Regions from separate parts of the Shewanella sp. NKUCC05_KAH genome, predicted to be linked through region 1. Evidence: predicted binding sites of a transcription regulator. Region 1 holds the regulator's gene; the other holds the start of a gene.
The links. The regulator sigma-54, encoded in region 1, starts transcription at its own class of promoters, with help from an activator protein. The targets are predictions, from matches to a motif close to GTTGGCACGNNNNTNGNNT.

Region 1 (6,689 bases):
GAGACTCGGCTCTTCGACAAAGGATGCAAACGGCGGGTTTCGCTGTAACGCTTGAGCAGAATTTTATCGCTGGAGTTAAGGAAGAAGCTCGTTAACTCAGTATCTGGAGGTAGGCTAGCGAGTTGTTTTACTAAGACCTTATCCTGCTCAGGCATGTTACGCACGTCGACACTGATGGCGACGAGATCGTTACTGCCTTTGAGTTGCTCAAGCAAACTGCCAATCAATGGCAAGGGAAGGTTATCGACACAATAATAGCCGAGATCTTCGAGTACCCTAAGGGCGACAGATTTGCCTGAGCCTGAGCGGCCCGACACTATGACCAGTTTCATCCAGTGATTACCTGATAGAGTTCCGTTTCATCATGCGTCTTGCGTAATTGCTTTAATATTTGCTTGTCGCTCAGCTTTTCGGCCATGCAAGACAAGGTACTTAAGTGCTGCTGACATTGGTCTGCAGGCACCAGTAGTGCAAATAAAATATCAACAGGTTGCTTATCGATAGCATCAAATGCTATCGGCTCTTCACACTTAATGAGTATGGCAATGGGCTGATCTATATCGGCTAGTCGACCATGTGGAATGGCGATGCCGTTACCTATACCTGTGCTCCCCATCTTTTCGCGCGCCACTAGGCTTTCGAATATCTCTTGAGATGAGAGGGTCGGGTACTGGGCAGCGACTAAGTCGCTGATGAGTTCCAGTACCTTTTTCTTGCTGCCCGGAGTGGCGCAGGTAGTGCACTCCGGCCGCAGTATGGTACAAAGTTCCATTATTAGTGTTTTGTTAACTTCTCTTTGTGTTTAATAACCTGACGGTCAAGCTTGTCAATCAGGGCGTCTATAGCGGCATACATGTCAGCATGCTCTGAAGTAGCAAAAACTTCACCACCTATGAGGTTTATTCTCGCTTCGGCAATCTGTTGCATTTTCTCAACATTGAGCACAACGTGCACATTATTGATCTGTTCGAAATGGCGTTCAAGTTTTGAAAACTTTTCTTCTACATATGCACGTAACGATTCGGTAATTTCGATATGGTGCCCACTTAGGTTTATTTGCATAGAAACGTCCTCCGATATCCACTGTAGGTTATAAACTTTTACGCTGATTAGAAGGTGGAATAAGCATAGCCTCTCGGTACTTCGCAATGGTTCTGCGGGCTACGTTGATCCCTTGTTCTGCCAGAAGTTGAGCCATCTTACTATCGCTTAATGGTTTTTTCTGGTTTTCCGCTGCCACCAGTTTCTTTATAAAGGCTCTGATTGCTGTGGATGAGCACTCACCACCATCGTCAGTCCCGACGTGGCTAGAGAAGAAGTATTTTAGTTCAAAAAGTCCCTTAGGGGTATGCATGTATTTTTGAGTTGTGACCCGTGAGATGGTGGACTCATGCATTTCTACCGCTTCAGCAATATCGTTAAGCACCATAGGCTTCATGGCTTCTTCACCATACTCAAAGAAACCTTGCTGATATTGCACTATGCAATTAGCAACTTTAAGCAAAGTGTCGTTACGGCTTTCTAGACTCTTAATAAACCATTTAGCCTCTTGCAGATGGCCGCGAATAAATTGGCTATCGGCTTGGTTTTTTGTGCTGCGTGCCATAGAAGCATAATGTTGATTTACATTGATTTTGGGCATGCAGTCAGGATTAAGCTCAACGACCCAGCGGCCATTTTTCTTCGACACAGACACATCTGGGATAACGTATTCGTCATTATTGGGCGTGATCAACAAACCTGGGCGAGGATTGAGGGTTTGGATGAGTGCTATACCATCCCTTAATTCATCTTCTTTTAATTTAGTCTTACGCATCAACAACCTAAAATCACGGGCGGCGATCAGATCTAAATGATCTTTGATCAGCATACGGGCGTTTTCTAGGTTGGGAGTATCAGCGGCGAAATGCGACAGTTGGATCAGCAGGCATTCACTTAAATCGCGGGCGGCAACGCCTATGGGATCAAAATGCTGAATGCGCTTGAGTACGGCTTCGACTTCGTCAAGCTCAACTTCAGGATTGCCCATGGCTTCGAGAATTTCTTCAGTGCTTTGGGTGAGATAGCCCTGATCGTCGATTGCATCAATAATGGCGGTGGCAATGGCTAAATCGGTTTCAGAAAACGGCGTGAGGTTTTTTTGCCATTCTAAGTGTTCGTACAAACCTTCACTGGTCTCGCCTTGGAAGGGCATATCGTCTTCACGACTGCCGCCGGGGCCTGAGTTTGGGGAGGCGGTAAACACTTCATCCCATGTGGTGTCCATGGGGAGCTCATCGGGCATGGATTCTTTGGTTAGCGACTCTGCCGTGTCTATGGTGGAGCTGTCTTTTTCTGGTGGCAGAGTGCTAGATTCACTGAAATCCGTATCGGATAGCGTTTGGTTTACAGGGGTTTTAGTGGCGTCGAATTGATCCTCTTCCAGCTCGAGAAGGGGATTAGAATCTAATGCTTGCTGGATCTCTTGCTGCAGTTCTAATGACGACAGTTGCAACAGACGTATAGCCTGTTGTAGTTGTGGCGTCATGGTTAACTGTTGACCCAGTTTGAGCTGGAGTGACGCTTTCATGTTACCGCTGATCCCTACGTTATTATTGTTGGATGAGGTCGCTTATTATTATCTTGAGTGAAGCCCAATGGCGGTATAAATTGCCTCCATTGGCTTCGCTCGATTAACTATAGCCTGAATTGTTCACCTAAGTACACAGCCCTAACTTGCTGATTGTCTAAGATCTCTGCTGGAGTTCCTTCGGCAATCAGGTTTCCGTGACTCACAATATAAGCATGTTCACATACATCTAATGTCTCGCGGACATTATGGTCTGTGATCAGTACGCCAAGGCCGCGACTTTTGAGTTGTTCGATAATCTTCTTGATGTCGATAACCGAAATAGGATCGACGCCTGCAAACGGTTCATCGAGCAAAATGAACTTAGGATTAGCGGCTAAAGCTCGCGCAATTTCGACGCGACGACGTTCGCCACCCGACAATGACATGCCTTGGCTGTCACGGATGTGGGTGATATGAAACTCTTCGAGCAGATGTTCTAGTTCTTCTTCTCGTTCTTCGTTTTTAAGTTCTTTACGAGTTTGCAGTACGGCCATGATGTTGTCATGAACAGTTAGCTTACGAAAGATACTGGCTTCCTGCGGTAAGTAACCTATGCCTTTGCGGGCACGCAGATGCATAGGATCTGCGGTTAAATCATCATCGTCGATAAAGATATGTCCCTTATCGCTCTTCACTAGCCCGACAACCATGTAAAAGGTCGTGGTTTTACCTGCACCGTTTGGACCGAGTAGGCCAACGACTTGACCGGTTTTTACCGTCAGACTGACGTCTTTAACCACTTGGCGACTCTTGTAACTTTTCGCCAGATTTTGTGCTCTTAAGGTGATTTGGGTCATTTAGAGTCCTGCTTTTTTACAGGTTTATCCGCTGGAGCATCTGATTTGGCATCATCTTGATAGTTTTCTGGCTGAATAATAGTGATCACGCGATCGTCACCACTGCCAGTACTCTCGGCCATCAATTTCTGTTGAATCATGTTATAGCGGATTAAATTGCCTGTAACTTGGCTACCCGCTTGATCTAATGACGCCATACCTTTCAGAGTTAAGGTGCGGCTTGCCATATCGTAACGAATTTCTTTCGCGCTAGCCGATGCAGGACGGCCATCGTCTAATATCTGGCTATACGTAGCAGGGTTGCCTGTGGCGACCAAAGTTTTGCTATTTTCACCTTCAGCGGAAAATGCACGCAGTTCATTTGCTTGGATTTTTATTGAGCCTTGGGTAACTTCAACTGGACCAAAGAAGATGATCTGGTTGTTTTTGATATCCGCAGTTTGGCTCACAGCTTTAATTTTGACTTCTTGCTTTAAGTCGCCCACTTTCGCGAAAGCACTCATGCTCATAATTAGCATTAGGCTGGCAAGTAATACGTTATTTTGCTTCATATGTTCCTACTACCTGACTGGTCAATTGCACTTCTTGCGCGTTGAGGTCGGCATAAAGGCCTTGGCCTTGAATATTAAAATCTTTCCCTGTGACGTAAATGGTACGGTCAGAGGTCATTATCATAGTGTTGAGATCGAGTTCCAGATAACTGGTGGACAAGGTCTGAATCGGTTCTTCTGGGCTAATGGCATCGATAATAACATTATTTTCTAATACAACCTTGCCAGTTTCCTTGTTTAGCTTGCCCTGATCTGCCCTGAGTTGCCATTGTGCTTTACCTTGGTCTGGATAAACAAGATAAACAGGTTGAGTAAAGAAAGTTTGATTCGTTGAATCATAATGTTCCATGTGTTTCGCCGTCACACGGCTATTCACTAGTCCTTGCTCATTGAACTCAACACTGCGCAGATCTTCAACGATGAAATCTGGGGTATTTTGATCTTTTACTCTGTTATCGGAATCACCGCTGTGTTTGTTCTGGACCTGCCAGTAAAGCGCTAGTGCGGTTCCAAAAAAAGCGATAATCGCGAGTGTCACACGACTCATATACTCATTCCATGGGCCGAAGTGAATTTATTTTGACTTAGGAGTAACAGATCTGTGAGTTCACGCAGTGCACCGTGGCCACCATTGAGCGTAGTCACAAAATGGGCGTGTTGGCGTACATAGGGGTGGCCGTCAGCAACACTGACCGCTAAACCGACGACATTCATCACGGGGAGATCGACAATATCATCACCGATATAAGCCACTTCTTCTGGGGTGACACCATAAAGTGCGAGCAATGCTTCATAGGGCTCGAACTTATTGTCTACGCCTTGGTAAATATGGGTAACACCAAGGGCTGTCATACGGTTTTCAACGATTTTGGATTGACGTCCTGTGATCACGGCGAGGTTGAAACCGCTGGTGAGGAGTGAGCGCACGCCATAACCGTCACGGGTATGGAAGGCTTTGAGCTCTTCGCCGCTATTGCTCAAGTAAATACGGCCGTCGGAAAACACCCCATCGACGTCACAGATTAACAGTTTAATCTTTTGCGCGCGTTGCCACACATCATCACTGATTGGGCCGTAAAATCCTTGCTGTGGCATTAAATGACTCCTGCTTTAACCATGTCTAGCATGTTAAGAGCGCCGATAGGATGGCGGTCTTTATCAATAACAATTAATCCGTTGATGTTTTTTGAGTCCATCACTTGCAGCGCTTGGGCGGCCAATACATTATCCGTGATCGTGACGCAGTTACGGGTCATCACATCGGCAATGGGCGTCGTGCGTAAATTCACTTCTGCATCAATAACGCGGCGTAAATCACCATCGGTGAAGATACCAACAAGCTTGCGCTGATCATCGATAATCGCCGTCATGCCTAAGCCTTTCTTGGAGATTTCGTACAGAGCCTCTGTGATGCAAATATCGTGATTGACGAGCGGTAAGTCATCACCGCTATGCATGACATCGCAGACTTTTAACAGCAACTTACGTCCTAATGCACCGCCAGGATGGGACATAGCAAAATCATCACGGGTAAAGCCTTTAGCTTGCAGCAGCGCAATGGCGATGGCATCGCCCATCACTAAGGTTGCTGTGGTACTTGAGGTTGGGGCAAGTCCAAGTGGGCAAGCCTCTTCTGGGACTTCAATACATAAATGCACTTTAGATAATCGCGCCATATTCGATTCGGGTTTACCCGTTACCGCAATAACAGGCACGCCCATACGTTGGATGACCGGCATTAAGGTGAGGATTTCGCTCGACTCACCGGAATTTGAAATCGCTAAAATCACATCGTTATCGGCTAATACACCCAGATCGCCGTGGCTGGCTTCACCCGGATGCACAAAAAATGCGGGCGTTCCTGTGCTGGCGAGGGTGGCAGAAATCTTATTGCCGATATGGCCCGATTTGCCCATTCCCATGACAATCACTTTGCCTGTGCAGTTGAGGATCAACTCGCAAGCTTCTGCAAATTCAGCCGAATCAACATATTGATAAAGATTGTCTAGGGCTGACTTTTCAATGTCGATAACTTTACAACCCCATTGGCGCAGTTGTGATTTGTCTACCATGTCTATCTCTCTTTTTGCATTGTCTTTGTCGCCCCATTGATGGGATTGGAATAGCACAATTTGGTACGCGATAAAGATGATATGTAATAGGCTTTCTGCCAAGTATTAGTTTGTTTTCAGACAATTTAGCTTATGTCTTGCTGTGGTTAATTACCGAAAACAGCAAAACAATTGCGGCAGGCTAGAGCGATTGATCCGACTCGTCAAGTTCAGCTGCGTTAGCTATTCACGCACAATAACGTGTTTAGCGGCAGAAGGTCTTGAGCAATATCATCGTCTTTGTCGTTTATTTCAATGGATTTATTCCATATCGCAGCGGGTATTACCCTATGGGATGCCTCTATTGCGCAATTGCGTATCGACTCTCCCCGATAAAAGTGGGCAAAGAGTGAGCTAAGTGCGAACGAATTAGCCAATACTGCCAATTCTGCAACCAGGTTGAAAACATTAAGTAACATTTTACCTGTGCAGAGTGAAAACTTAGGGCGCATTTTCGCTGTAAATGAGGCAAATTGAAAGTATCGCAGGGCGATAGTGTCGATTCGGTTGTAGGTTAAAGCGCAATTACGTACAATTTGCGGCTCTTCGATTGGTCAGTCTCGGAAGACTAGGATCACCTCATTTGCAAATGTCGGAATCAAGCATGACTCAAGAACAA
Region 2 (6,689 bases), on a different contig from region 1:
TTTTTAATATATACGTCATAAAATTGATTACAATCAGGCAACAGCTAGACTTTATCGCAGATAATATTCCTATACGGATATTAGGAAAATGGTTTTATGTTCCCCAACGGAGCTAACCTATGCGACCCGACCGACAGCAATTGATCCATTCGTTATTTGACGAATATATAGAGATGTATGCCTCCCGTGATGACAGGCTAACTCGTCGCTTTAGTGATAACTTTAGCGGCTATGCAGGGAGCAGTGACCAGCTTGTCACCAGCAGGGAAGAATGGGTGCGAATCACTCGCCAGGACTTTGCACAAGTGCCTGAGCGAATCCACATCGAAATGTTAGATCTTTCTTTACAAGACCTTGCCGACAACCTCGTGGTTGTGACTGCCTTTTTCCATATCCACTTACCTATCCCTAATCCTATGCTTTCCCGCGAGACAGCACGGCTAGTGTTGATATTTCACCGAGAAAACAACGACTGGATGATTGTCCACAGTGGCATATCCATCCCCTACGGCTTAGCCCACAAAGGGGAAATTTACCCGATCGCGCGATTAGAGGAACGTAACGTCGAACTTGAATCCATGATCACAGCTCGAACCTGTGAGCTGGCAGAAGCCAATAGGCAACTTGAAATACTCAGCAATACCGACGGTTTAACCAATATCGGCAATCGCCGCCTATTTGACATGATGTTACAAACAGAGTGGAGTCGTGGACAAAGGAGCAATTCATCACTGGCCCTCATCATGCTCGATATTGACCACTTTAAACAATTTAACGATCACTATGGCCACCTCGCCGGAGATGATTGCCTTAAACAATTAGCGAGTACACTGTCCCAGTCCGGTCGCAGAGCGGGCGAATTAGTCGCTCGCTACGGCGGCGAAGAATTTGTCATTCTATTACCGAATGTCGATAATCAAACCGTACTTGAGACAGCGCAGCATATACATCAGTTGATCCAAGCCATTGCCATTCCGCATGCAAATACCGACCTTGGGATTGTGACAGTGAGCGCAGGCATCGCCTATCTGCAACCCTCTAACAAACAAAATGCTTTAGAACTCGTTCGCCAAGCTGACGCCGCTCTCTACCGCGCCAAATCCGCTGGCCGCAATTGCATACGGGTGATGGATAAGGACTACTAATACCCATTACTCAATTTATCCCAACAAAAAGCCCTGCACAGTTTCCTATGCAGGGCTTTTTAAACCGATTGACTCACCTTAAGGGCGTGTCACCTGAGTTAACAGGCTGGCATTAACCGCGGTTAAAGCGCTTACGATCGTTTTCAGTCAAGTGTCTCTTACGAACACGAATGTTCTTAGGCGTTACTTCAACTAATTCATCATCATCGATGAACTCAAGCGCTTGCTCAAGTGTCATTGTGATTGGCGTAGTCAACACTTGGGCTTCGTCAGTACCAGAAGCACGCATGTTGGTCAGCTGCTTACCTTTCAAACAGTTAACTGTCAGATCGTTTGAGCGAGCGTGAATACCAACCACTTGGCCTTCGTATACTTCAGCGGCGTGGCCGATAAAGAGACGACCGCGATCTTGCAGACCGAACAATGCGAAGGTCAGAGCCTTACCCGTTGCGTTAGAGATCAATACGCCGTTAGCGCGTTGACCGATATCGCCACCTTTGTGCGGACCATAATGGTCGAATGAGTGATAAATTAGACCAGTACCAGAAGTCGCGGTCATAAACTCAGTTTGGAAACCGATTAAACCACGGCTTGGGATGATGAAGTCGATACGTACACGACCTTTACCATCAAGCTGCATGTCTTTCATTTCAGCTTTACGGGTACCTAATTTCTCGATTACTGTGCCTTGATCTTCTTCTTCAACGTCAACAGTCAACGTTTCAAATGGTTCACACAGTTCACCGTCGATAGTTTTCAGAATAACTTCTGGACGTGATACGGCTAACTCGTAACCTTCACGACGCATGTTTTCAATCAAGATTGATAAATGCAATTCACCACGGCCAGATACACGGAAGCGATCTGGACTTTCTGTTTCTTCAACACGCAGTGCCACGTTGTGGACTAATTCTGTTTGCAGACGCTCCAGAATGTTACGTGAAGTCACATACTTACCTTCTTTACCTGCAAAAGGCGAAGTATTAACTTGGAAAGTCATGGTCAGAGTAGGTTCATCAACAGTCAAAGGTGGCATAGCTTCTACTGCACCAACGGCACAGATAGTGTCAGAAATTTTCAGCTCGCCTAAACCAGTGATAGCAACGATGTCGCCAGCGTTAGCAATTTCAACTTCAGTACGGTCTAGACCCATGTAACCTAATACTTGGCCCATTTTACCGTTACGAGTTTTGCCATCAGCGCCAATAATAGTCACTTGTTGGTTCGTTTTCACGCTACCACGCTTGATGCGGCCGATACCGATAACACCCACGTATGAGTTGTAGTCGATTTGCGAAATTTGCATCTGGAACGCGCCTTCGGCGTCAGCATCTGGGAAAGATACTTTTTCAACGATAGTTTGGAACAGCGGCGTCATATCATCGCTCGCTACATCCGGATCTAAAGTTGCAAAACCGTTTAACGCAGAAGCGTAAACGATTGGGAAATCTAGCTGCTCGTCAGTTGCACCTAAGTTATCGAACAGGTCGAATACTTGGTCAATAACCCAATCTGGGCGTGCACCTGGACGGTCAATTTTGTTGATAACAACGATTGGCTTTAGGCCTTGAGCAAACGCTTTCTTCGTTACGAAGCGAGTTTGTGGCATTGGACCGTCAACGGCATCAACTAGCAATAATACTGAGTCAACCATAGACAGAACACGCTCAACCTCACCACCGAAATCGGCGTGGCCTGGGGTATCAACAATGTTAATACGGTAGTCGTTCCACTTGATGGCAGTATTCTTTGCCAGAATCGTGATCCCACGTTCCTTTTCAAGATCGTTGGAGTCCATCACCCGCTCAGTGGCTTCTCCTCGGGTTGCAAGGGTGCCTGACTGTGACAGCAACTTGTCTACCAGGGTCGTTTTGCCATGGTCAACGTGTGCAATAATGGCGATGTTACGTAAATTCTCTAGCACGGATAAACCTCTTACCATCAAACAAAAATAGGGATATTTCAGTAATTCGTTATGGTGATCGAGCTCGATCTACCACAATAAAAAGCGTGCCATTCTACTCCAGAGCGGCCTTGGCGCACAGGATTATTTTTGAACACTTATAAAACAATTCGCCAATCCTTGGGTAATTTCCGCCAATCATCCACTGAATGAAATCCTCTATAGCCAGAGTTAACGCTCTGTTTAATTGCCATATTCGTAGGAAAAATTCGAGTTAAGCAGCTGAATTTGCTATTTTTCGTATTCAATGTTAGCACTGCTAATGTCGATTTAAGCATCAGCAAAATCGACTTAGATACAGAGAAATTACCACGTGAACACACTGCAATAAATTCTGCGGCACACTTAATCTAACGTTCATGTTGGCGTTTACACCCGATGGCATTAAGACTCACTTCATTGTCACGGAATACCTTTTTACGCATCACTGATTTCACTTGGCCTGTGAACAGCAAAGACATTTCGCACATGAGAACGAACTCTTTCCTAATAATATGATAATAAACCACTATTGGATTGATAATGCGTGGCATAGTTGGACAGACTAGCGTGGTTTTATGACAATTATGCGGCGATTATGCGGTGATAAATAGTCCCGTGCAGTGCTGCAAGTATGTGCGAGCTTCACAGAGGCGGTACTTACTGAGATAGTGAAAGCCAAAGCGTCATTGCCATCTCAGTGCCATATAAGCGGTGCATGTTATCGCTGTGCATCCCAGCTTAAGGTTTGCATGAATCAATTCAGTGCGCACCAAAATGGAGTAATGCACCAAAATGCCACAGACAAAAGCACTATTATGGTGCACACGCGAATCCAATTAAGTGCAACAAAGATTTTAAACCATGTTAATCAGTAAGTTAAATTATTGGCATGGATATCGCTTTATAGCTCGTAAGTTTGGCTCAAGATAAATCACTTGAGTTAAAAGATTATAGAAGGGGCATCCCTTTACCCTACCGGAGGCTTGAGAATGTCAGTTGAATCAGTTTTAAAGCAACTTGAAGAATTAGAAGTTAAGTTCGTTGATTTACGTTTTACCGACACTAAAGGTAAAGAGCAGCACGTATCTATTCCTTCTCATCAGGTAGATGCTGATTTCTTCGAAGACGGCAAAATGTTTGACGGTTCTTCTATCGCTGGTTGGAAAGGCATTAACGAATCAGACATGGTACTGATGCCAGATCCAACGACATTTGTACTGGATCCTTTCACCGAAGAAACCACAGCGCTGATCCGTTGTGACATTCTTGAACCCGGTACTATGACAGGTTACGACCGTGACCCACGCTCAATTGCTAAAAAAGCAGAAGCTTACCTGATCTCTACTGGTATCGCTGATACTGTATTGATTGGACCAGAACCAGAATTCTTCCTATTTGACGATGTCCGTTTCGGTACTGACATGTCAGGTTGTTTCGTTAAGATCGACGCTAAAGAAGCGGCTTGGAACTCAGGCACTAGCTACGAAGGCGGCAACACAGGTCACCGTCCATTTGTTAAAGGTGGTTACTTCCCAGTTGCACCGGTTGACTCATCACAAGACCTACGTAGCGCTATGTGTTTAGTGCTCGAAGAAATGGGCCAAGTGGTTGAAGCGCATCACCACGAAGTGGCGACTGCAGGTCAAAACGAAATCGCAACTCGCTTCAACACCTTGACTAAGAAAGCGGATGAAATCCAAATTCTGAAGTACGTAGTGCACAACATGGCACACGCTTACGGCAAGACGGCGACTTTCATGCCTAAACCCATCGTTGGTGACAACGGTAGCGGCATGCACGTTCACCAATCTCTGGCGAAAGACGGTGTTAACTTGTTCGCTGGCGACAAATACGCAGGTTTAAGTGAAACGGCGCTGTACTACATAGGTGGTATCATCAAGCACGCTCGCGCGCTGAACGCTTTCACTAACCCAAGCACTAACTCTTACAAGCGTTTAGTGCCACACTTTGAAGCACCTGTTATGTTGGCCTACTCTGCCCGTAACCGCTCTGCATCAATCCGTATTCCAGTGGTACCAAGCCCTAAAGGCCGTCGTATCGAAGCACGTTTCCCTGATCCACATGCAAACCCATACTTAGGTTTCGCAGCGCTGCTGATGGCGGGTCTTGACGGTATCCAAAACAAGATCCACCCAGGTGAGGCGATGGACAAAGATCTGTACGATCTGCCTCCAGAAGAAGCGGCTGAAATCCCACAAGTGGCAACGTCATTAGAAAACGCCCTTGAAAATCTGCAAGCTGACCATGAGTTCCTGACTAAAGGCGGCGTGTTCAGTGAAGATTTCATCCAATCTTATATCGTACTGAAAACAGCAGAAGCTGAGCGCGTAGCACGTACAACTCACCCACTTGAGTTTGAAATGTACTACAGCCTGTAATGGCTAGCGCTATACAACCGGCTCGCTTTATGTAATTGATACAGAAAATATAAAAGCCTCGATAGCAACGCTATCGGGGCTTTTTGTATTTTAAAGGTATATACAACTTTTATTCTGATTCAATCATCGCGTTGTTCTCTACATAGGCATCATCGCCAACCACTCTTTTATCATTCAGAGAAGGCACGCCAGACACCGCGGCAACAGCAACAATAGAGATAGATGGTTGAAAACTGATCTAAATTAAAAGAGGGTGCGGCATAAAACCACCTATATAGTCGGAAGTTAACTACCGCGCCATTATTGTTGAGTGTCCACGCTTTATTCAACTAGGCTGGGATTCTCAGGGGCAAAATCTGCCAGTTGGGCAGGTTCGCCTGACTCAAATGACGCAAATGGTACGCCATCTAACACGCGCTCATTTTTAAATACACGGATTTCAGAATCAGGTAACTGCGTCATCAGTAATGACAAGATAATGTGCATCTTATCCAATGGGCAATGAAGACGAATACTTGCACGTAAGCCCATTGTTCGTACATCCGATTGGCAGGCAATAAATGGACGATTCCGCGTTATCTTAATCAAATGACGATGCCCATTTTTTATAGGACTCTCGTAAGTAGTCTCTATATTTTTAAAACCGGTGAAGAAAAATGCCATAACGGCAAAACCACCCGCGCCGACCAAGGCGGCCGGGCCTAACAACGCCACCCCGACAATACAAACCACCATCCCAAACCAAGCCAGCCCCCGCACTACCGCGTAGGCGGCATCCGGTATAACGTCATGATAGGTGGTAACTAACCCCTCGGTGGTGAGCCGATAATGGTACTGTTTGTCGGCCAACCAGAGGTAGCGCATAAATGGCCCAAAAATCATCACTATGATGAGAAAATAATACCATTGCTCAAATCCATACCAGTATGTCACCAACCCAACTAGAGCCGTAATCCCGCACGGAATAAGGACCATGATCCACCCAATGCCATACACAGTCGCCACCCGAATATCCCACTCATAAAGCGTGGGCGCCTCTCGCACCCGCTGCTGACGCAACTGATAGAGCCGGTCTTGCTCCTCTTGGGGTAATTGCAGGTACTCACTGCGCGGCAGGTCTTCATACCGACTGTCGTCTAACGGTTGTGTCTCTTGCTCTGTCGACGCCAACTGCTGCGGCGCTGCCCTCTTATTCATATA

Region 2: a site for sigma-54 is predicted at 3,974-3,992, ahead of glnA (glutamate--ammonia ligase). Genes of this name have one in related genera too.

Annotation. Positions count from the first base shown of each region.
Region 1 covers NZ_JAHKQZ010000030.1:12,384-19,072, forward strand. The annotation lists gene rapZ (RNase adapter RapZ) at 1-332, opposite strand, end outside; gene ptsN (PTS IIA-like nitrogen regulatory protein PtsN) at 329-772, opposite strand; gene hpf (ribosome hibernation promoting factor) at 775-1,062, opposite strand; gene KO533_RS20845 (RNA polymerase factor sigma-54) at 1,091-2,569, opposite strand; gene lptB (LPS export ABC transporter ATP-binding protein) at 2,677-3,408, opposite strand; gene lptA (lipopolysaccharide transport periplasmic protein LptA) at 3,405-3,959, opposite strand; gene lptC (LPS export ABC transporter periplasmic protein LptC) at 3,946-4,506, opposite strand; gene kdsC (3-deoxy-manno-octulosonate-8-phosphatase KdsC) at 4,503-5,054, opposite strand; gene KO533_RS20870 (KpsF/GutQ family sugar-phosphate isomerase) at 5,054-6,031, opposite strand; gene mlaF (phospholipid ABC transporter ATP-binding protein MlaF) at 6,675-6,689, shown strand, end outside.
Region 2 covers NZ_JAHKQZ010000017.1:73,403-80,091, reverse strand. The annotation lists gene KO533_RS15635 (diguanylate cyclase) at 120-1,145, shown strand; gene typA (translational GTPase TypA) at 1,258-3,069, opposite strand; gene glnA (glutamate--ammonia ligase) at 4,080-5,489, shown strand; gene KO533_RS15620 (hypothetical protein) at 5,811-6,686, opposite strand.